2 linked regions of the Magnetococcus marinus MC-1 genome follow. The protein of the gene in region 2 interacts with the protein of the main gene of each other region in a pairwise test. Links are inferred from orthologs where the notes say so. Each region holds a gene or a part of one and is shown on either strand. Other genes may lie near its edges. The genes, in order: recA and dprA.

Region 1 (11,607 bases), 2.6 Mb from region 2 along the record:
CCATAGACCCAACTGCGCATTACCCGCCCACGCCACCGGGACATCACAGTGACCATGCTGCTGTTTAAATTGGCGCAGTGCCTGAAACAACTCTTCGGCCTGAGCCTGCTTGATCTCCCAGATAAAGTCCAGTTCATCCAATAGAGCCATGAGCTCAGGGCTGAGCAGATTTTTATTGCCCGCCGCCCGCTGCTGCTGTACCCAACGCGCTAAGGTGGGTTGCTGGGCATCGTTGATGGGAATGGTTGAGTGCCCCTCCCGCGCGTGAAACGCCTTCAGCGCTTCGTAACTGGATTCCCAAATTAACCGTTGGGGGTCCCAGACAAAGCCCAACTCATCCAGCCGCTGGCCGCGCTCCTCGCCCAAGCTGCTCGCCTTAAAGCTTTTGCGTTGGGCCTCGACCCACCATGCCAGTTCACTGTCGGCCTCATAATCATCCGGCACATTGCAGTGACCAAATAGGGTGTGAAACTCCACCAACTGAATAAACATCTGCTCCCAATAGAGCTCTTGGGCATCCCAAATAAAGCCCAATTCATCCAGTTGTGCCACCTGCTCGGCGCTCAACTGCTCTTTTTTGCGCGCGCTGCGTTGGGCCACTACCCACTTGGCCAAGGCGGGATTTTCTGACCAACCCTTAGGCACATGACAGTGGCGGCGCTGCCTGTGATACTCCACCAAAGCCACCCGCATAGCGTGCCAATCATGCTGCTTTTGGTCCCACTGCATGCCCACCGCACTCAGAGCCGCAAATTGATCGGGCGGTAAACTCTGTTTATTGCCCAATTTACGCTGCTCAAACAGCCACTGGGCCAACTGCGGCTGCGTGGCATCCTCTTTATCCAGATAGATGTGGCCATGCTCCCGCTGATAGGCGATGGCTTGATCCAACATGCGCCACCAGTGGGTTAACGCAGGGTCCCAGTCAAAGCCAATGCGCTGCAACGCCCGCCAGCGATGCTCCGCAAGCTTTTGCTTTTGGTGCAGCTTGCGCTGGCTATCACTCCAACTATACAGCTCTTGCTGCTGTTCAGCATCGGGCTCCTGGCCGGGGAATAGGTCTAGGAAATCTTTCAGTTTGGCCAGCATGATCTGCCAATCTTGCTCCTCCAGATCCCATACAAAATGGAGCTGTTCAAGCTGCATCACCTGGTCCGGTTCTAACTTGCCCGCCCCATAGAGTTTGCGTTGATCACTGCACCAACGGTGCAGACGGCTGTTGCCGGGGGGCCCTTCGGGTACCCGGTCATGCCCATAGTTTTGTTTGAATGATCGCAACTGTTCAAACATCTCCTGCCACTGGGCCAACTTGAGATCCCACACAAAATGAAGGGCCTCCAGTTGGGCACGGTGGCGGTCGGCGAGTTTGTCAATAAATCCATCACGGCGCTGCTTGCGCACCCAACCCGGCAGCTCTGGTTGGGCTTGCCACGGCTCTGGCACATCATCATGCCCATGCTGCTGCTTAAACTCCGATAAATGGCGGTACATGAGCTGCCATTGGGTTTCGTCAGGGTCCCAATCAAACCCCACCGCCGACAAAGCTTGGTGGCGCGCTTTTGGTAAAGCGCCCAACTCTTGGGCCTTGCGCTGGCGCTTAACCCAGCTATCCAGTGCGTCATCCTCAGTAGAAAAGGGGGTCTGCGGCGGCAGCCGTTTGGCTTGGCTGGCAAAGGCCCCCAGCATACACTCCCACTGACCACCCAGGGCCTCTACCAAAGTAGCGCCAAAACGGGCTTTAAAATCAGCCCCATCCACACCATGGCCGGTTACTTCAATACTCTGCCACAACGGCGCAATATCCAGCGTGCCGGTCATACCTTGGCGTAGGCGAATCTCATGCAGACACGCCTCCAACCGGCTATCCATACCCTTTAAGGCCATGAGCAGGCTTTGCAGGTCAGAGAGCCCAAAGGGTTCACCAGCGACCCGCCCGTGGGCATCAAAACCACGGTGAAACACCAAAGGCAGAATAATATGTGCCGTGGGGGTGCCCCCCGTTAAAGTGGGACGCAACAGCGGTTGCAGGGCATCCAACAGATCCAGCTTATCCTCCAGTTGTGGAACCAGTAACAGCGCGTCGACCGGTGGGCAGGTCTCCCCCTTGGTCAAACAGCTGCTATGGGCCAACAACATGGGCGGGTCCGCTTGTAGGGTGTTCCACTGGCTCTCCCGCTTGTGGGCCGCCCATTTGCCATCAAAGCAGCGCACCACATAGCCTTCTCGCAGGGCATCGGGCTCCTGTCGGCCCGGTAGTGTATAAAACTGTTGCGCAGCACTGCTGCTCACATGGGTGCTTAACACCCGATGGGGACGCAGCCGGTTTAACACACTCTTGATGCCCCGCCACTGGGCGCTGCTGAGATGCTCCTCCCGCGAGAGTCCATCGGTGGGCGTGGGCATAAAAATCAACGGCAAGTGCAGCTGATAAGGACGCGCCAACTGGCGCTCCACCGCAGCCCGATACTCCAGCGGCATCACCTGGGGGCCAAATTGGCCGCTCTCCATGCTGTAGAGGGGTTTGGGGTCTCCCTCTGGGCTTAACCGCCCCGCCTGTTTGGGCTCTGGCGCGTGGGTCAAAAATAGGGTAGGGGGCTCCTGTCGGGCAGGCTCAAAATCCCCCAACTCCTCAAATAAATAGGGATAACGGCTCTGCCGCTTGCCCGCCAACTTATGCGCATCGGTAATCATGCGCAGTATGGGCAGGTTGCCCTGTAACAACGCCTCTAACTTGGGTAAACCCTCGGGGGTGGTGAGGTAAAGTTTGATGCCGTGGAAACGCCACTGGCTAAAGCGCTCCACCGCAGCAGGCTCATCATAGAGCGCAAAGGGCAGCTCCCACGGGTTGAGCTTGGGACGGTCGCTGGAACCTCGCAGAGACGCCTCCGGTTGAAACGGGAATACGCTGAGGGAGAGCGAACTGGCGTGGCGATTTAAGTGACGCCAGAGCTTGCCCAGTCGCGCCAAACCCCCACTCACCGCAACCGTAACCGTGGCGGGGGCCTGTAACCCCTCCAGATAGGTAAGCAGGAGCGATTCGGTCAGTCCACTGGGGGGCAGCACCACCGTGCGGCGGCGGTTGGCCTGTAATCCCTGTAGGCTCTCTTTGGCCAAGGCCACCAAAGCTGGGGCCGGTTGATGGCGTTGGGGCTCGCTACGGCCACTGCGTAACCATTGACGCAGGGCCACAAAATCAGCATGGGTCAGTTGATCCAGATCGTGGCCACGCACCGCAAACCAAGGGGCCTGCCCCATTACCTTATTGGGTAGAGCATTGGCATTGGTGATTAATACCCGCCGCAAGGTGGCCGGTTGTGCCTCGGCAAAGGGGGCAAGCAGCTTAGGGGTGATGGGGGCGCGATTTTCACTAAACAGTGCCCCCACCGCATGCAGTCCCCCTTCGGGAGATTTATAAATGGCTTGGAAGGGATTGTCGCTGTTGTGGTGCAGCCCCATCTGCTCGCGCAGGTGCTCGGGTAGATCCCGCCAGAGCTGAAAACCGGTCATGCGCAGCAGCCGACCCGTGGCCAGCAAACCGTGCAGCAGACAGGCCATCCACTCATGGCGCAGGGTGATATCCTCCACCGCGCCAAAGCGTGCCTCCAGCTCGGAAAAGGTGTGCAAATTGTCGAACAGACCGTGCTCGACCAGCGTAATCAGACGTGATGGAATGATGTTACCCATGGCACCCTTGCTCAACAGGATAAACAAGCCCCATAAAAGGGCTCGATTCTCCAAGTAACCGGTCGTTGCGACCTGGAATAAAAGGTAGGGATTTGTATCCCTTTATGCCGCAACAACCAGAGGCTCCTCGGGCTGAAACGGATTATCTTGGGGTGGCGTCGGGCAGACCGCCATCCACCGGTAGCGTCGCCCCCGTGGTGGGGGATTGCCGGGTCGCAAAGTAGGCCACAGCATGGGCCACATCCTCTGCGGTAATCTTTTCTTTTAACAGGTTGCGATTGCGGTAATACGCCTCTAAGCCCGCTTGATCCAACCCCCGTGCTTTCATGCGATCCGGCCCCACCGTGGCCCATAGACCCGAGGCGCGCTGGCCATCAGAAAAGACCGCATCCGGGGCCACCATGTTGACCCGCACCCCGATACCCGCCAACTCCAAAGAGGCAATACGGGCCAGTTGATGGCTGGCCGCCTTGGTGGCGCTATAGGCACCAAAACTGGCCCCTGGGGCAAACACATTTTTGGTGGAGATAAGCACAATATCCCCCCCCATCTGCATGTTTTCGTAGTGGTGAGCCGCCTGTTTCAGCAGATTAAGGGTGCCCTCAACATTTACCTTATGCAGCAGGGTGAATTTATCCATCTCCAACTGCGCCAGGGGTGCGACGTGGGCCAAACCGGCGTTGATCACCAGCAGATCCACCCCGCCCCAATGGGTGATGATGCGCTCCCAACCCTGCTGTATGGCTGTCGGCGCGGTGACATCCATGGGGATGCCCAACAGCCGCTTGCCATACTGGGGTTTTAACTCCGTGATCAAACTCTCTAAGGCGGCCCCGGCCAGATCGGTGGCCGCCACACAGGCCCCCAAGTCCAGCAAATGGCGCACGATGCCCGAACCAATGGCCCCCGCCGCCCCGGTAACAACAGCGGTGCTACCGGTGAGCGGTAGGGCCGTGGGGGTCGCCACTTTATCCCGTTGAAGCAGGAAATATTCCATATCAAAACAAGCCTGTTCTGATAAGGGGTTATAGGTGCCGCCACTGGCTTTAACCGCCTGCTTAACGCGCACATTTTGCTCGGTTAGGTCGGCTAAAATTGCCGACTCCTGTAACGTTTGAGCCACACATAGGGCACCTACACCGGGTATAAAAACCACATGGGGCAGGGCATGTTGCGGCGTGGGTGGCTGTGCTCCCCCATGGGTGTGGAGATAGGCCGTATAGCGTTGCTGAAAGGCTGCGATGCGTGCCTCGGCCTGTTCCAGGTTGTCCAGCCACAGGGGCCAGGGTTTCATGCGGAGCACATAATCTGAGGTGATGGGGGGGGTAGTAAGTAGCGCCTCGGCCCCCTCTGCGGCCAAGGCTTGCAGCATGTCGTGGTGGATAATGGGGGTGATAATGGTGCGTTGCCGAGGGAAGGCGCGATTGCTCTGTGGTGGGCTGAGTAAGCCCCGCAGTTTGGGGGCAAGTGCGGTATAAGTACGCTGAGCCTGCGCCACATCCACGCTCAGAGGGGTGGCGTGGCTGGCTTGGCGGGCAATCCACTGTTCAGCTCGTGTGACCAGTTCAAGGGTGCGGTTGTAGCTGGCTTGGGCATGCTCTGCCCAGGTCACTAAACCATGGCCCATAAGCACCATACCTATAGCCTGGGGATGTTGGTCAAAGGCGTCCAGGGCCGCCACCGCCAGCTCAAAACCGGGGTGCATATAGGGCACAATGAGGAGTGCATCCCCTAGCGCTTGACGTACCACCTGTTCACCGTCCTGCCGATTGGTGAGGGCCAGGATGGCCTCGGCATGGGTATGGTCAACGTAGGTGGCTGGTAGCCAAGCATGCAGCAGGGTTTCGATGCTGGGCATGGGGTCGTCATGATGTAGACGTAGCTGGGCCAATTGATTGCGCATCTGTTCGGTTGCAAGGTGAGGCAGATGACGCAGTGCCTTGAGGGATTCCAGATCCATGGCCACGTGGTCACGCGGCTGTAAGGTTGCTAGGTCTCGCCCCGAGCCCTTGATGTGCAAAATAGAGCGGGTATTGCCGAACAGATCCTGACCTTCGACTTTAACCGAGGTGTTGCCCCCGCCATGTCGTACCAAAGCAAGTTCGCTACCCAATAGATGGCTGCTGTAGGTGCGCAGCGCCAGGGCTTCTCCAACACTGGGGGCATAGGTGGTTGACAGTTGGGCGGCGTCACGCTCGGACCAGAGATTCTGCATGGCAGTCACTTTATTGAAAGGAGGGTGGTCAGGATTGCCTACAAGGGGTGGCTGGGGAGGGAGACTCCCCAGCCTAATCAGGTGCATTTAACGGTTTTTTAGTTCCTGGTAGAGGGCAAAAGCCTCCTTGGGTTTCATCTCTTCATGCACCACTTTGTTGACCGCCTGAATCATGGCGGTAGGGGCGTCAGACTGAAAAATATTACGCCCCATGTCCACCCCAGAAGCCCCCTGTTGAATGGCATTATAGGCCATGGTCAGCGCATCCAGCTCCGGCTGTTTTTTGCCCCCCGCAATGACAATGGGTACCGGACAGGCCGCCGTCACCGTCTCAAAATCCTCTTCCACATAGTAGGTTTTGACATAAGTGGCACCCAGCTCGGCAAGGATGCGGGTTGCTAAGCGCATATATTTGGCATCCCGTGTAAGCTCCTTGCCCACCGCCGTAACCCCCAGCACCGGCATGCCATAACGGTTGCCGGCATCAATCAAACGGGTTAGGTTGTGGATGGAGCGGGTCTCAAACTCCCCACCAATAAAGACCTGCACCGCAACCGCCGCCACGTTGAGACGCAGGGCATCTTCCATATTGACCGCAATCTCTTCATCCGACAGCTCTTTCAGAATGCTCGGGCCGCCACTGGCACGCAAAACCACGCCGTTGGTGTAGCTGGGGGGGGTCATGCTGCGCAACACACCACGGGTACACATAAGGGTGTCCGCCCAGGGGAGCAGCGGCACAATGTCAACATCAATACGCTCCAGACCCGTAGTCGGCCCCATGAAATAGCCGTGATCCACCGCCAGCATGACCGTACGCCCGGTTTCGGGGCGGAAGATTTTAGAGAGACGGTTTTTCATGCCCCAATCCAAGCTGTTGCACCCTTTGAGGGTGGTCTGCGGATTGATCTGGGGTATGTTTAGATGGTAGTTTTTGCTCTCCTGCACGCCATCGCTATCAGCCATGATCACCATGCTCCTAATCGCATTAAAAGGGGTTGTATGGTTGCCTCGGTCTATAAACCCCCGCAGTGTAGCAGAAGCCCCAACCGACAGACAATCGGTGCCGACCCAAGATAAAAAAAACCCCGCCAACAAAGGGCGGGGCTGGGAGTTACCATAAACGGATAGAGCGGGTGTTACATGCGGCTGTTGGGGTTAAGCAGAACCCGAACATTGCTGGAAATAGGCACACTGAAATCCTGGGCCCCCAAAGTGGCCCGGTCTTTCATGCGGATCAGCTGCACGTTAAAGAAAACCCGGTTGCGAGCCACCGTATAGGTGCCGGCAAAGATAGCCTCAGCGCGGGTCTCTTTATAAATCTTGTCCAATTCACGGGTCAGGACAAACTGCCCCTCTTTGGGTTTCATCAACAGATCGGTACGCAAATTCATCTGGGTAACGGTGTAACCGGCCTGGGTGAAACGTGCGGTCATCTGCTGGCTGACCAATCGCCCCAATGAGCTGGTTTTGGTCAGATCGTCATTGTCAACAAAACTGCCCGCAACAATGGGAAAACGCTGGGGAAACCGATTGGCCAAATTGGCAATCATGGCATCCGCCGCCCCATAGGCAGTGGTAAGGAGCTGGGTCTCTTGCGGGCTACCCTGTTCGCTGGGGGTGGAGATCAGCGGATAGGTGTCCGGATAACGGGCTTCCGCACAACCAGAGAGCAAAGCCGCCGTCAATAGGGTGACGGCCAACCCTTTGACGAAGGTAGTCATTAGCGGTCTACCACCGACAGTGAGGGGCCGCCCGTCTCAAGCAGCAGATCCTCTGTATTGGGACTCAAGGGCAATTTGGCATCCACCGAGGCCAATACCTGACGGTTGTTGACCCGTATCATGCGGGTGGTAAAATCCAACTCGGTACGGCCACGGGTATAGGTGCCGGTGACAACCGCATAAGCCTTATACTCGGCAGAGAGCTTTTCAATGTCACGAGAGAGAATAAACTCACCCTGCTGCATGCGAATCGCCAGATCTTGACGCAGCTTAGGCTCCAGCACCGCATAACCCTGCTGGGTAATGCGTGAGGCAATGTGATCGGCAATCAAGAGCCCCAGTTCAGAGGTGCTGTCCAGATTGCTACGATGCACAAAACTGGTGACCAAAATCGGCTTAGAGCGGTGGTAAGAAGGGTGGTTCTTACGCAGCTCCGCAATCAAAGCGTCAGCAATTTGGTGGCTCATGCCTACCAAATCGACCTCAGCGGGGGCGGACATTAATTGAACCGCCACCGGTGGCGGGGGAGGGGGAGCTTGCAGCACAATATTACAGCCACTCAGCGCCGTACTTAGTGCCAGCAGACCCAGGGAGAGGCCAGCGAGTCGTTTTTTCATGGTACCCTATCCGTTTTTATTTGAACTGGTCTTTGACGTTGGCCTTTTCGTAGGCCTGCTCGCGGGTGATGAGACCCTTCTGTATGCACTCTTGCAAACCTTGTTCCAAAGTTTGCATGCCTAGCTTGCGGCCTGTTTGAATGGATGAGTACATCTGGGCAACCTGATTCTCCCGAATCAGGTTTTTAATGGCACCCGTGCCGAGCATAATTTCGTGTACCGCAACCCGCCCACCGCCGCGTTTTTTTAACAGCACTTGCGAGATCACCGCTTTAAGGGATTCGGATAACATGGTGCGGATCATATCTTTTTCCGCAGCAGGAAAGGCGTCCACAATACGATCCACCGTCTTGGGCGCGGAGCTGGTATGCAGGGTACCAAACACCAAGTGACCGGTCTCGGCGGCGGTTAGAGCCAGACGAATGGTCTCCAAATCCCGCATCTCCCCAACCAAGATGGTGTCGGGATCTTCCCGTAGGGCAGCCCGGAGGGCGTTGGTGAAACTTAGGGTATCGCGATGCACCTCGCGTTGGCTAACCAGACTCTTTTTTGACTGGTGTACAAATTCGATGGGGTCTTCCACCGTGAGAATGTGCCCATAATCGGTACTGTTTTTATAATCCACCATAGCCGCCAGTGTGGTGGATTTGCCCGAACCGGTGGGGCCCGTGACCAATACAATGCCCCGTGGGGTGGCGGCAATCTCCTTAAAAATCTCAGGGGCACCCAGCTGTTCCAGGGTGAGCACCTCGGAAGGAATGGTCCGCAGTACCGCGCTCACCCCCCGTTGCTGCATGAAGGCGTTGACGCGAAAACGGGCAACCCCCTCCAACGCAAATGAAAAGTCGGATTCATGGGTTTCGGTAAAGCTCTGTTTCTGCACATCGTTCATAATACCGTGCAGCATAGCCAGCACATCGTCACTGGATTGGGTGGGTACGTCGATGCGCCGCACATCCCCATCAATCCGCACCATGGGGGGCAGCCCGGCAGAGAGGTGGAGATCTGAGCCGCCATTCTGGACGATAAAAGTGAGCAGATCGTTCAGTTCCATGGGTGATGATCCTCGCGCAAGTAAAAGGGGTTGCCAGGGTGATTTGCAAATCCGGTGCCTGACGATGGTACACCCCCGCACCGCAGCGGGCAATTGTCGCTCTTTCGATGCAGCAACCGTGGCTTTAAGAGGCAAATTTTTGTATAAAGGGTGTTTCATTTTGCGAAAGGGTGTGACCCTGCCCGCGTGGGTCGCCCCCATGGGATCATCGCGATGCGACTGCCATCAAAAGGAAACATTATGGCTTTGGATAAAGATAAGAGCAAAGCACTGGATGCCGCGCTGGCTCAAATTGAACGTCAGTTTGGTAAAGGCAGCATCATGCGCATGAGCGAAGGTGCCGCGACCGATATTCCTGTGGTCTCCACCGGTTCCCTCGGCTTGGATATTGCCTTGGGTGTGGGCGGCCTGCCCCGTGGCCGTATTGTCGAAGTGTATGGACCAGAATCCTCCGGCAAAACCACCATGGCCCTGCATGTGGCCGCAGAAATTCAGAAAGTGGGTGGGGTGGCCGCTTTCGTCGATGCCGAGCATGCACTGGATCCTATCTATGCGCGCAAGTTGGGTGTCAATGTGGATGAGCTGATCATCTCCCAGCCCGATACCGGGGAACAGGCCCTGGAAATTACCGATATGCTGGTACGCTCTGGCGCGGTGGACTTGGTGGTGGTGGACTCGGTGGCGGCGCTGACGCCACGGGCCGAGTTGGAAGGGGAGATGGGGGACTCTCACGTGGGTCTACAAGCCCGTCTGATGTCCCAAGCGCTGCGCAAATTAACCGGTAGCATTAGCCGGTCGAGCTCATTGGTGCTGTTTATTAACCAGATCCGTATGAAAATCGGTGTCATGTTTGGTAGCCCAGAGACCACCACCGGGGGGAATGCCCTCAAGTTCTATGCCTCGGTACGTCTGGATATTCGCCGCATTGGCTCCATTAAGGATAAAGAAGAGGTGGTGGGCAACCGCACCCGCGTCAAAGTGGTAAAAAATAAAATGGCCCCTCCCTTCCGCCAGTGCGAATTTGATATCACCTATGGACAGGGGGTCTCTCTGCATGGCGAACTGCTGGATATGGGCGTGGAGATGGGCGTGGTCGAAAAGTCCGGCGCTTGGTACTCCTATGACGGTGAGCGCATCGGCCAAGGCCGAGAAAATGCCAAACGCTACATGGCAGAAAACCCCAGTGCAGCCATGAAACTGGAAGATCAAATCCGTCTTAAAGAGGGCTTAAGCGCTAAACATGGTGCGGGCCAAAGCCCCGCAACCGAAACCAAAGGCGTGCCCAGCCCCAAGAGTGGTTCCTCTGCCAAAGGCTCGTCGAGAGCAGCCAAAGCCGCCGCAGCCGAAGAGGATTCAACCGAAGATAGCTTTGCCGACGATGCCTAACCCTTAGCACCCTATGTTATGGGATCAACCGCTGTGCCAGTCGGTACAGCGGTTGATTAAAAATCTGTGGGCGATGTTTCTCTTCGTCTACCTGTTTGGTTGTCACCCTTCAATGGATCTTGCAGATACAGCGCCTTATGTCCAATACCTTTGAACAGATCGATCCATGTAACCTGCGTGAGGAGCTGGAGAGCCGCTATCTGGCTTATGCCCTCTCCACCATTATCAGCCGTTCCCTGCCCGATGTGCGGGATGGCTTAAAACCGGTACATCGGCGCATTCTATTTGCCATGCGCGCGCTACGCCTGGACCCCAACAGCCCCTATAAAAAATCGGCACGGGTGGTGGGGGATGTGATCGGTAAATATCACCCCCACGGTGACCAAGCTGCTTACGACGCCATGGTGCGGTTGGCGCAAGAGTTTGCGGTGCGCTATCCCTTGGTGGATGGGCAGGGCAACTTTGGCAATATTGATGGCGATAGCGCCGCTGCCATGCGCTATACCGAAGCCCGCCTGACCAGTGTGGCCAAAGCGCTGCTGGAAGATTTGGAGATGGATACGGTGGACTTTATGCCCACCTATGATGGCTCCATGGAAGAGCCGGTGGTGCTGCCGGCCCGTTTCCCCAACCTGCTGGCCAACGGCTCATCGGGCATTGCGGTGGGCATGTCTACCAATGTGCCCCCCCATAATGTGGGGGAGATTCTGGACGCCTGCCTGCTGCTTATCAGCAAACCAAATTGTAGCATTGAAGAGCTCATGCAACACCTGCCCGCCCCCGATTTTCCCACCGGCGGCATTTTGATGGCCGATCATGCTGAACGGTTGGAGGTCTACAGCGAAGGGCGGGGGAGTCTACGTCTGCGGGCACGCTGGGCGGTGGAGGATCTGGGGCGGGGTTTGTGGCAGATCGTGGTGACGGAAA
Region 2 (11,483 bases):
CGCTGCCTACCCGTACCATGGTGGCCCCCTCTTCGATAGCCACGTGAAAATCGTGACTCATCCCCATGGAGAGGGTCTCCATGGCAACCCCTGGCAGACGCATTTGTTGCACATGGTTCGCCAGGGTGTAGAGCGCCCGAAAATAGGGACGCACCTGCTGGGGATCTTCCAGATAGGGGGGCACGGTCATTAAACCCTGAATGCGCACCCCTGGGATCTGGGCTATGTGACGCACCTGCTCTTCCAAGGCCTCGGCGGTCATCCCATTTTTTTGCGCCTCTCCACCCACATTGACCTGTAATAGGATGGGCATTTGGCGTTGCTCGGCCTGCATGCGTGCGCCGATGGCCTGGGCCAGGGTTAGGGTATCCACCGTTTGTACCATGTGGAACAGTTCACCGATGTATTTGATCTTATTTTTTTGCAGCGGGCCGATCATATGCCATTGGGGCTGCACCCCAGCGGGCATAGACACCGTGGGCTGTTTCTCCTTGGCCTCTTGCACGCGGTTTTCCCCAAACAGCAGCTGCCCGGCCTCGATTGCTTCGCTCACGGCGCTGCTGGACTGACGTTTGGAGACCGCCATAAGCTGCACCTCGTGGGGTGAACGACCCGCCCGTTGACAGGCTTGCACCATGTGTTCTTGAATGGTTTCCAGTCGCTGGGTGATGGTGTGCATGGTGTTGGACCCTCGGCTTGAGCGAAAGCGCGGCATGTGATCTGTGGTAACAGTGTAGAACCCTTGTGCCATTAAAAAAAGGCTGGTCAAAACGACCAGCCTTTTCTTGATCTTTTACAGACACCCATTAGCCAGCCAGAGCTTCGTCCACCCACTCATAGAGTTTGGATTTGGGCATGGCGCCAATTTTAGAAGCTTGAATCTGCCCCCCTTTAAAAATCATCAGGGTGGGGATACCGCGCACGCCAAAGCGACCGGGAACATTGGGGTTTTCATCAATGTTCAGCTTAACCACTTTCAGGCTGCCAACTTTATCCTGAGCCAGCTGGTCCAGAAAGGGGGCTACCTGTTTACAAGGGCCACACCATTCGGCCCAAAAATCCACCAACACAGGGGTCTCTGCTTGCAGGACATCTGTTTCAAATTGGCTATCGGTGGTTGAAGTGACATGTTCGCTCATGATCTGGTCTGCTCCTCTTGTGCATAATAAAGAAAACGGCGCGACCCCTTGGATGTATAAGATTGGGGCTACGGTATAACCCAAGGGTTGACACTGTTGTCCATGTTACCAGCTTAGGCTAGGCTAAGGCTGTTTATGTTCCAATTTCCTAAAATAAAGGCGCGGCGCTTAACCACCTAGCCTGCTGCAATCTCCCGCAAGATGGATACTGCCCTGCTACCGTAGGTTGCCAGCCTGCTGTTGTCAAGTTGCTCTCATTTGACCTTTGACAATCATGCGCCCAGTACCTATAGTTGCACATCCTAGATTTTGATGATTGCGCGGTTAGCTCAGCCGGATAGAGCGTTGGCCTCCGGAGCCAAAGGTCATAGGTTCGAATCCTATATCGCGCGCCATTTTTTCAAAGGCTTACGAATCTCTTCGTGGGCCTTTTTTGTTGCCAACCACCCAATAACGACCCAAAATCACAATCTCATCGCATGGACTGCATAACTTGCCCATACCCGCTGCCTGAATTTACCCATCTGACTTCTCCAACCCTGGCCAAGCGCACCAAATATCCACACTCCATTTACCAGACTTACACCGGCTTGACACATAAAGTTCATTTGCATTTCAATGGCTTACAAGCGTATTGTGTGAAAACTTTGTTGAAAGGGAGTTCACATGCGCATTCTAATCGTATCCGACGCTTGGTATCCCCAGCGTAATGGTGTTATCCGGGTTCTAGAGTCTCTCATCGAAGCGCTCGAAAAACGTGGTCATGTACTTGGCATGATCACCCCCAACCGCTTTACCACCATCCCCTGCCCCAGCTATTCGGAAATCCCCCTGGCCTTGTTCCCCTATCGCGGGGTCAAACGGCAGATCCAAGCCTTCGCCCCACAGGCGCTGCATATCGCCACCGAAGGCCCCCTGGGATCCGCCGCGCGGCGTTGGTGCTTAAACCATAAAGTGCCCTTTACCACCGCCTACCACACCAAATTTCCCGAATATATTCACGAACGCACCAAGCTGCCCCTAAACTGGCTCTATGCCGGCATTCGCCGTTTTCACAAACCAGCACACACCGTCATGGCCCCCTCGCCCTCGGTCTATCGTGAGCTAACCGCCCGCAACTTTCCCCATGTGCAACCCTGGGCCCACGGGGTTAATGTGGAGGTGTTTACCCCCCAACCCAAAGATTTCCTGCAACTGCCCCGCCCAATCCATATGTTTGTGGGGCGTATTGCGGTGGAAAAAAATATTCCCGCTTTTCTGGATCTGGAGCTGCCCGGCAGTAAGGTGGTGGTGGGACGGGGTCCCCAAAAAAACACCCTGCAAAAACACTACCCCCACGTCCATTTTTTCGATACCAATAACGATACCGAATTGGTCCAGCTCTTTAGCAGTGCCGATGTCTTTGTGTTCCCCAGCCTGACCGACACCTTTGGTTTGGTCATGCTCGAAGCCATGGCCTGTGGCGTGCCCGTGGCCGCCTATCCCGTTACAGGGCCTTTGGATGTCATGCAGTTGGATGGCCCCGGCGAAAACGCCATGGGCTGCCTCGATTTTGACCTTACCCTGGCCATTCAAAAGGCGCTGGGTAAATCTCCCGCAGCATGCCGGGCCTACGCCATGAACTTCTCCTGGGAGCGCGTCGCCGACCAGTTTCTGGCGTTTCTTGCCCCCATCGAAACACGGGATGCCCTACCCGCCCCCCTCACCGCTGAAGAGGTGGAAGGCTCTTAAGCCTTATACACGCCCTTGCGCTACCCCTTGACCCATACAGACGGAGGGATAAGGGATCTGAAAACAGACAAGCCGGAGCATAACGCCCCGGCTTGTCTGTTTTTTACACCTTAGGTCAGGCTAATCCCCACCATGCGGTTACTGCTTGGAGGTTTTTATGGGCGCCTCGACCACCTCTTTATAGTCACACCCCTCCGCCACGCAAATATGCTCGGTACCCCGGGTTTTGGTCACCTTTTTGGTCACAAAGGGAGCCTGACACTTGGGACAGGGGATCTCCAAAGGCTCATCCCACAACGCCTGCTTGCACTTGGGATAGTTGGAACAGGAGTAAAAGATCTTACCCCGTCTGGATTTCTTCTCCAAAAAAGTGCCCTGACCACAGCTCGGACAGGCCACACCCGTATCCCTGGGTTTATTCAGCGGCTGGTTATTTTTGCACTCCGGTGCACCAGAACACCCATAATATTTGCCGTAGCGCCCCTCTTTAATCAGCATGGGTTTGCCACACTTATCACAGGGAATGTCGGTAAGCTCCGGCTCTGGACGCGAGACCTCCTCCTCCTTATTGAGCGGCTCGGTATGCTTGCACTCTGGATAACCGGTACAGGCCTTAAACTTACCAAAGCGGCCCAGTTTGATGGAGAGCGGTGCGCCACATTTGGGACACGGCTCATCAATCTGCTCGGTGGTTACCTCCTCTTTAGAGGTGGTCTCATCCTTGAGCGTGATCTGCTGAATAAAGGGCTGCCAAAAATCCTCCATCAAAGGGACCCAACTCTTCTCCCCCCGGGAGACCGCATCCAACTGATCCTCCAGATTGGCGGTAAAGTTATAATCCACATAGGTAGAGAAGTGTTTGGTCAGGTAGCTGTTGACCACCATACCCACATCTTCGGGATAAAATTTGCGGGCATCCAGCTTGACATAACCCCGATCCTGTAGCGTGGACATGGTCGGCGCATAGGTGGAGGGTCGGCCAATACCGTAGCTCTCCAGCACTTTAACCAGGGTGGCTTCTGTATAACGCGGCGGCGGCTCGGTAAAGTGCTGACGGGCATCCAGCGACTTTTGCTCAAGCTGCTGTCCTACCTCCAGCGGCGGCAGAATGCTCTCATTATCATCATCGTCATCTTCGCGGTCTTGGGCCGATACCTCATCTTTGCCCTCCATATAGACCTTCATAAAGCCAGCAAAAGCCACAGAGGAGCCGGTGGCGCGAAAACGGTAGGCCGCGTTGGGGTCTTGACTATCCACCGACAAATTGGCCGCCACTTTATCTATTTTGGCTTGGGCCATTTGGCAGGCTACGGTGCGTTTCCAGATCAACTCATATAGACGAAATTGATCCTTCTCCAGGATCTCCCGCAGCATCTCTGGTGTGCGGATAACATCCGTGGGGCGAATCGCTTCGTGGGCCTCCTGGGCATTTTTGGCCGAGGATTTGTATTTGCGCGGTGACTTGGGCAGATACTCCTTGCCATAACGGATCTCAATCTGTTTGCGAATCGACTCAATGGCCTCATTGGCCAAGTTCACCGAATCGGTACGCATATAGCTAATAAGGCCTACCGTCTCTTTACCGCCATCCGCCGTCGGCACCTCCATACCTTCATAGAGGCGTTGGGCCACGGTCATGGTTTTTTTGGCCGAAAAACCCAGCTTGCGCGAGGCCTCCTGCTGTAAAGTCGAGGTGATAAAGGGGGGCGCAGGATTGCGCTTGCTCTGCTTTTTCTCAATTTCGGAAACATACAGTGGACGCTTCTCCACCGCCTTAATCAATCTTTTGGCATAGGCCTCATCACCAATGGAAAATTTGGAGAGTTTCTCCCCATCGGCCACCGCCAGACGCGCCTCAAAGGGGCGTGGTGCGGATTGTGCCGCCTGCGCCGCCAGAGCGGTAATGCTCCAATATTCACGAGCCTCAAAAGCTTGAATCTCCGCCTCGCGCTCGCACACCAGACGCAACGCCACCGACTGTACCCGACCCGCCGAGAGACCCCGGCGTACCTTGCGCCACAAAAGCGGACTCAGATTAAAACCCACCAAATAGTCCAACGCCCGCCGTGCCTGTTGGGCGTTCACCATATCCATATCCACATCCCGGGCGTGGGCAACGGCGTCCTGAATGGCGGTTTTGGTGATCTCATGGAACACCACCCGCTTAACCTGCACATTTTCTAGCAGTTTTTTCTCATTCAAAACCTCATAGACGTGCCAGGAGATCGCCTCTCCCTCGCGGTCAGGGTCGGTTGCCAGCAATACTTGCTCAGCCCCCTTCACAGCCTTAGCCAACTCATCCACCCGTTTGGTGGAATCCTTGGGCACGCTATATTTCATAGCAAAACCGTGCTCCGTATCCACCGAGCCATTTTTGCTGGGTAGATCACGAATATGCCCGTAGGTCGCCACCACTTTATAGCCACGACCCAGGAATTTATTGATGGTTTTCGCCTTGGCGGGTGATTCCACGATGACCACTGCCGTCATGTTTCCACCATTCCATTTCAAAGTTAAGGTGAAGGGTTAGAGTGTTGTACAGCCTATTCCTTCGCCTGTCCAACCCCTTTCTATCCATACATCCATCAAGAAACCTGTGGCACCAAGGCCAGGGTTCCCCCCATCTCACGGGTAATGATGCCGCACAGCTCAAGCTGAAGTAATGTGCTGGAAAGCTCCGCAGGTGTCAAATGACAAAGACGCAAAAGACCATCCACCGTCAAGGCACCATCCCCCAGCGCCGCCACCACTGAGGCCGCCCCAGGAATATCCGGCAGCACCTCACTCACGCCCCCTGAGGGGATCACCGCCACCCTTTTGGCCTGCTCTGGCACCACCCCACCCCAGGCCAAAGCCTGCACCACATCCGCCGCGCTCTCCACCAACGTGGCACCCTCTTTTAAAAGCTGGTGTACCCCCCGGCTACGCTCATCATCTACCGCCCCAGGCACGGCAAAAACCTCGCGATTCTGCTCCAGCGCCATACGGGCCGTAATCAGTGAACCAGACTTTAACCCCCCTTCGACTACCACCACCCCCCGGCTTAACCCACTGATGATGCGGTTGCGCCGGGGAAACCGTTTGGGGTGGGGCTGCGTCCCCGGGGGATATTCACTCACCAAGCAGCCCTGTCGTATAATCTGCGCTTTCAGTTGCATATTGGGCTTGGGATAGCTCACATCCAAACCGCACCCCAACACCGCCACCGTCGCCCCCCCACCCAACAGCGAACCCGCGTGCGCCGCGCTATCAATACCCACCGCCAAGCCACTCACGGTGGTCAGCCGCATCTGCCCCAAATCCGCCGCCAATTTATGGGCAAAACGCTCCCCATTGCGGCTACAGCGGCGGGTGCCCACCATGGCGATCAAGGGTTCCTGATTAAGCAGCGCCCCATCCCCCTGTATAAACAGCAGCGGGGGGGGATCGGAGATTTCCAAGAGCTGTTGGGGATAGGCCGGTTCACGCCAATGCAGCGCCGTCGCCCCCATTTGGTGGGTCTGTGTAAGCAGCCTTTCTACCCAACTGGCATCGGCCAATGTTAGCTCGGGTTTAAGCCTTGGCAAGGCCCGTAAAATGGCGTGTGGTGTGGCAAACTGTCTTTCATAGTGCAACAGGCTAATGGGCCCCAAGCCTGGGGTGAGCATCAACTGTAACCATGCGTGATGCACCCCTTGCCCCATACAGGTCAGCCCTTTTTCCCAATGCGGGGTTCGGTGCCCTGTAGGATGCGCTGGATATTTTGGCGATGTTTCCAAAACACCATGGGCACCACAATGGCCGCCACCACCAGGGCTGCCGGCGTGCCGTAGAGATATTGATAAAGGGGCATCATGGCAAAGGCGATCAACGCCGCCAGCGAAGAGATGCGAAACAGCAGTGCCCCCACCACCCAACTGCCCACCGCCAGCAACCCCACAACCGGGGTCAGCATGAGAAATACCCCCAACCCGGTGGCCACCCCCTTACCCCCCTTAAAACCCAAATAGACCGGGTAGAGATGCCCCATAAAGGATAACAGCGCCATGGCCGCAGTAATGGGGCTCTGCCAGCCAAACATGGCAATGCCCGCTGCCGTGGCCATGGCACCTTTGCCAATATCCAAAACCAAGGTTAACAACCCAGGAATTTTTCCCGCCGTGCGCAGCACATTGGTGGCACCAATATTGCCGCTGCCTTGGGTGCGAATATCCCCCACCCCCCAGAGTCGGGCGATCACCAAGCCAAAGGGCACGGCACCCAGTAGATAGGCGGCGCTTATGGCCATTAAGGCTGTTGGCGTAAAGAGTTGGGCGATCATGCATGCCTCATGGTTAAAAGAGTAATCCTTGCTGTAAAAATCCGGTGCAGACCCCTAACCCTGAGCAGAGATGAGGCCGCACGCCTTGACCCGGTGGCGGTCTGTGTTTACATGTTCCTAGCCGCCGCCTTAACCCCATTATTCCACGCCAAAGGATGGTACCACCACATCCCGCCCCCCTTGGTTACCCTGGATGCGAAACAGTTTGGATTGATAACGCAATCGGTGAGGATAATCCCTCACCTCTGTCACACCGGAAATGGTGTAAAGAAGCTGCGTGACAAACTGCTGCGCCACATCGCCGTGGGGTTGGTCCGTCATAACAAAGGTAGGGTAGGGCTCGGTGGTTAGGGCAAGCAGTGCATAGTTATGGCTCTGCACAAACTGGTTAACCGCCTCGACCACGCCAAATTGTTGGTACACCGCGTAGGGATGGTTGCAGTAGTCATGACCAAGAATCAACCCACCCTGTTTGATTTTGGTGTGATAACTCTCTAGATCAGCCGTAACACCAGCTTGACTATGGAGGCCATCAATATAGATCCAATCCAGGCTATGCTCTGCAAAATCCGCCGCCGCTTGCTGGGAATAACTACGCTTAATCGCCACCACACCCCTGGAGATTTCATAGGAAAAGCGGCGTCGCACATTTTGAAAACGGCCCTCCTGCTCCTCAGCCGGGCAGTTGTTTAGATCGGTTTGATAGTCATCGCGGGTCTGCTTTTCCCAAGGGTCCACAAGGGTAAGCTGGCGGGGATGATTGCGATCCAAAATCTGCGCTGAAAAATTCCCCTCGGCCACACCAATCTCCACCACATGGCCCTGCTTGGGTAATAAACTTAATACCATTTGACGGGTTGTTGGGCATAGAAACATCTTAAAATACTCTTTCTAGGGTTACGCACCCCCACCTGTTACGGGGTGTTGACCATCAAACCATTGTTTTGAACCCACATTTGCCATAACTGACCATGCAGCCCCAAACGTTTCTCCAGTGCCTGTAACTGCTGCCCTACCTCTGGTTTGAGCTGCTCGGCCAACGCCTGTTCATCCACCGGGGTGGGCTGTGGACCATGCCCGGCACTCCAATCCCCCAGCAGTTTTTGCTCCAGCCGCAGGGATTCTGAAAAACCCTGGCGCAAGCCATTGGCTACCGTTTCCCGCAGCTGTTGGCGGAGCTCTTTGCTTAAATTGGCATACCACCGGTTGCTCACAATAAAGGTCATCCACCCATAGAGATGGTGGGTGGAATAAAACTGCTTGCCCTGGGATGCCACACGGGTACGTGCCAGCAGCTCTGGTGTGCTGGAGATCCCTTGCAGCCAGCCTGCTTGAATCGCCTCTGGCACCGCCTCGGCTGGCACATAGCTGGGTTTTAACCCCATAAGCTCCAGATTTTTTTGGTGGGCTATCACACCGGGGGCACGAATGGTGGCCCCCCTCAGCTCTGGCCAAGCGCGCCCCTCAAAGGTGGTGACACCATAAAATCCGGTCCCCCCATAACCCAAAACCTGTATACGCTTGCGCATGGCGCGCAAACGCAGCTTTTGATCGTAGCGACTGCCGATAAACTGTACCAACTGATTGGGGGTCACAAACAGACGGGGTATCAACAAGAGCTGATAGGCGGGCAAGGTTTGGGATAGGGTGGAAGCCGAGACAAATCCCCCTTCCAATTTTCCCTCAATGAGCGCTTTGACCATGCTGATCTCATTGCCCTGCTGGCCATTGTGCAAAATCTCCACCTTGACCTGGCCCGCCGTTGCCTGTTCAATATCCGCCGCCATGCGCCTAAGATTGCGAATATAGGTCATGTCCATGCCCTGGGTTGCGCCAATGCGCATGACCTGTACGGGGTTTTGGGCATAGGCGGGCGTGGTCCATAGGGCGACCAACAGCGCAAATGGCGTCAATAAGGTGCAAAAAATTTGAAACATGGTATGGTGCATGTGGCGTCAACCGTGTGATGTTCCATGAAAAGAGGGTTTCCATGGGATACCATGCCTGCGCCCCTTTGTCAGGTGCTGATCATCATATAGAACGTTTTCCCCCCAATTGGGGGTGTTTGCCAGGAGGATAGAATGGCCTTTTCCCTTAATAAAGTACAACTGATTGGCAATCTGGGTGCAGACCCAGAGGTGCGCTATACCCAGGCGGGTAAGGCGATGGCCAATTTAAACATTGCCACCAGTGAATCATGGAACGATCAACAGGGCCAGCGCCAAGAGCGTACCGAATGGCACCGGGTTGTGATCTTTGGCAAAGCCGCAGAGATCGCCCAGCAATATATGCGTAAAGGCAGCAAGGTCTATATCGAAGGGCAGCTGCAAACCCGCAAATGGCAGGATCAGAGCGGTCAAGATCGCTACACCACCGAAGTGGTGATCAGCGGCTTTAATGGGCAGATGATTATCTTAGACCGGCCCAGCGGCGGCGGCTTTGGTGGCGGCGGGGCCCCAGCCGGAGGTTTTGGCGGTGGTGCGCCCAACGCGGGTTTTGCTGGCGGCCCCCCCCAGGGTAGTCCTGCCCCGAGCGGTGCTGCCAACCAAGGCAGCGGCACCTTCTCATCCCCGGCGGATACCTTTAATGAAGGCCCCGACTTTGATGATGATATCCCCTTTTAGACCCACCACGCAGGCCATCCAAACAGAGCTCTACCAAAACGGGCGGATGTCCCATAAAAAAGCCCCTGTGGCGCCAACACCACAGGGGCTTGTTATCCGCCCCCCCTTGCGGGGCTGTGACACCCCAGATTAAGGTCTGGGCTGCGCGGCGGGCACCACATTACGCTGCCACCATCCCTTGACATGATCCATGGTCGAGGCACGAGCAGGCATTGGGTCCGAGGCCGTGGGCGCATTGGGCGGCGGCTGATCGTGGAAAAATAGGGTCTTGAATAGGTTAGGCTCTTCCGGTCTCGGCGGTGCGCTGAGATCTTCCAGCGCATTCTGGGTCAAAAATAGCACCTGCCGGGTGGCCAATTCGGTCATCAACTCCAGAGAATAACCCGCTTCTGGGGGGGAACTCTTCGCCATCGAGGTGCTGGTGCTGATGGCCGTCAATGCCAATGCCGGATTTTTGACAAACATACCGGTGTTAATCAAAGCGGCACTCATACCTGTGGCCATCTCAGCATCATGTTTACGCTGGTGCGGCTCCGAATCCACCCGAATACGCATGCGCCGCAATAACTCACCCTTTTCCCCCAGCAGATAGGCATCCCAATCCACCAAACCGCTGGTGGCGGTACCGCTGTTGCGTAGTATCCGTGGCTCAATCCAGAGCGTAACCGGCCAATCATTATCCTGGGCCAGCATCACCGCCTCTTCCAGATGGTAGGCCGGTTGCCACTCCTGCACCAGCCGCTCAGCAATACGTCCTGGCAAAATTTGACGGTAGATGGTGCGGGTATAATCCACCAACACCCCATCCTGCCCCGCCTGCTTTTGCGTGATGGGCAATAGATGCACCTCGGGAAACGGGGTGATCTTGCCATCGTTGTTGGTGGAGGCCTCCCAACACACCTGAACATCTTTCAGGGGGACCTCGCAACCTTTGCGATAGACCGCCTGGGCGGTGCCACTGGCCAGTAATAGCACCATGGCAAGGGGTAATCCCACAAGTCGCTTCATCATCACGACGTTCTCCTGATCGTCAAGGGTTGCCTTTGTCTCGCATAACCTGCATAGCATCAAACAGATAGACTGCAAAGGGCAGTGCACAGGTAAATCCTGGGGAGACCGCATTCAAGACATGAAAGCTGCGGTGATCCCCTTCAAAATGGAAATCCATCTCCAACCGTCGCTGCCGCACATGATAGAGCTGCGCACGAATGCCGGGAGGTCCCCATTGCCGGTAATCCTTTACCGACACACCGTGCGCCAACTGTTTGGCCAGATGAGCCATCCATACACGGTTATATTTCATCATCTCTCGCACCGCCAACCGGCGGAATCCAAAGGGATTGTGCCACAACATCTGAAGCTCGCGCCCCATGATCTGCCGACACTCCGTTGCCGAGAAACCCTCCAATCCCCCATAGTGCTGCCGCCAAAAGGCCGGTATCGCCGTGGGGCCTATTTTGGCTTTACCATCAACGGTGACGGTGAAATGCACCCCCAAAAAGGGATTGTCCAGATCCGGCACCGGATAGATATTGGTTTTCCACGCCCCTGGGGCTTCGCTGCTCTTGAGATAGAGCCCCTTAAAGGGCAGCACCACATGCTCCTGACAAAAACCGTACGCCTTGGCAATGTGGTCGGCGTAAAGCCCAGCCGCATTGATTAAATAACCCGGTTCTAGCCACTGTTTGC

Evidence for each region.
Region 1: the proteins of dprA (region 2) and recA interact in binary tests that used the Bacillus subtilis proteins (3 or more experiments, as listed by UniProt). The link is inferred for Magnetococcus marinus MC-1 from one-to-one orthologs.

The regions. Positions count from the first base shown.
Region 1 is NC_008576.1:1,982,091-1,993,697, forward strand. The notes cover bases 8,632-11,607. They hold recA (recombinase RecA), read left to right. Parts: upstream 8,632-9,534; coding sequence 9,535-10,680; downstream 10,681-11,607. Other genes in these bases: MMC1_RS08200 (type IV pilus twitching motility protein PilT), read right to left, coding at 8,632-9,294; parC (DNA topoisomerase IV subunit A), read left to right, coding at 10,818-11,607. Also shown: MMC1_RS08175 (helicase associated domain-containing protein), read right to left, coding at 1-3,684; MMC1_RS08180 (bifunctional aldolase/short-chain dehydrogenase), read right to left, coding at 3,827-5,899; lsrF (3-hydroxy-5-phosphonooxypentane-2,4-dione thiolase), read right to left, coding at 5,987-6,865; MMC1_RS08190 (FlgO family outer membrane protein), read right to left, coding at 7,039-7,623; MMC1_RS19880 (FlgO family outer membrane protein), read right to left, coding at 7,623-8,240; more of MMC1_RS08200, read right to left, coding at 8,257-8,631. UniProt on the Bacillus subtilis protein: Multifunctional protein involved in homologous recombination, DNA repair and competence.
Region 2 is NC_008576.1:4,593,607-4,605,089, forward strand. What follows is about bases 4,499-7,350. They hold dprA (DNA-processing protein DprA), read right to left. Parts: upstream 6,542-7,350; coding sequence 5,456-6,541; downstream 4,499-5,455. Other genes in these bases: topA (type I DNA topoisomerase), read right to left, coding at 4,499-5,360; plsY (glycerol-3-phosphate 1-O-acyltransferase PlsY), read right to left, coding at 6,559-7,170; MMC1_RS18830 (class I SAM-dependent methyltransferase), read right to left, coding at 7,309-7,350. In the rest of the region: MMC1_RS18795 (YggS family pyridoxal phosphate-dependent enzyme), read right to left, coding at 1-679; trxA (thioredoxin), read right to left, coding at 807-1,139; MMC1_RS18810 (glycosyltransferase family 4 protein), read left to right, coding at 1,806-2,870; more of topA, read right to left, coding at 3,009-4,498; more of MMC1_RS18830, read right to left, coding at 7,351-8,046; TRAP transporter substrate-binding protein DctP, read right to left, coding at 8,085-9,119; ssb (single-stranded DNA-binding protein), read left to right, coding at 9,252-9,794; MMC1_RS18845 (hypothetical protein), read right to left, coding at 9,924-10,805; MMC1_RS18850 (NAD(P)/FAD-dependent oxidoreductase), read right to left, coding at 10,825-11,483. UniProt on the Bacillus subtilis protein: Protein that helps load RecA onto ssDNA during transformation. Binds cooperatively to circular ssDNA, is able to bridge different segments of DNA. Favors the loading of RecA onto SsbA- or SsbB-coated ssDNA and formation of RecA-DNA filaments.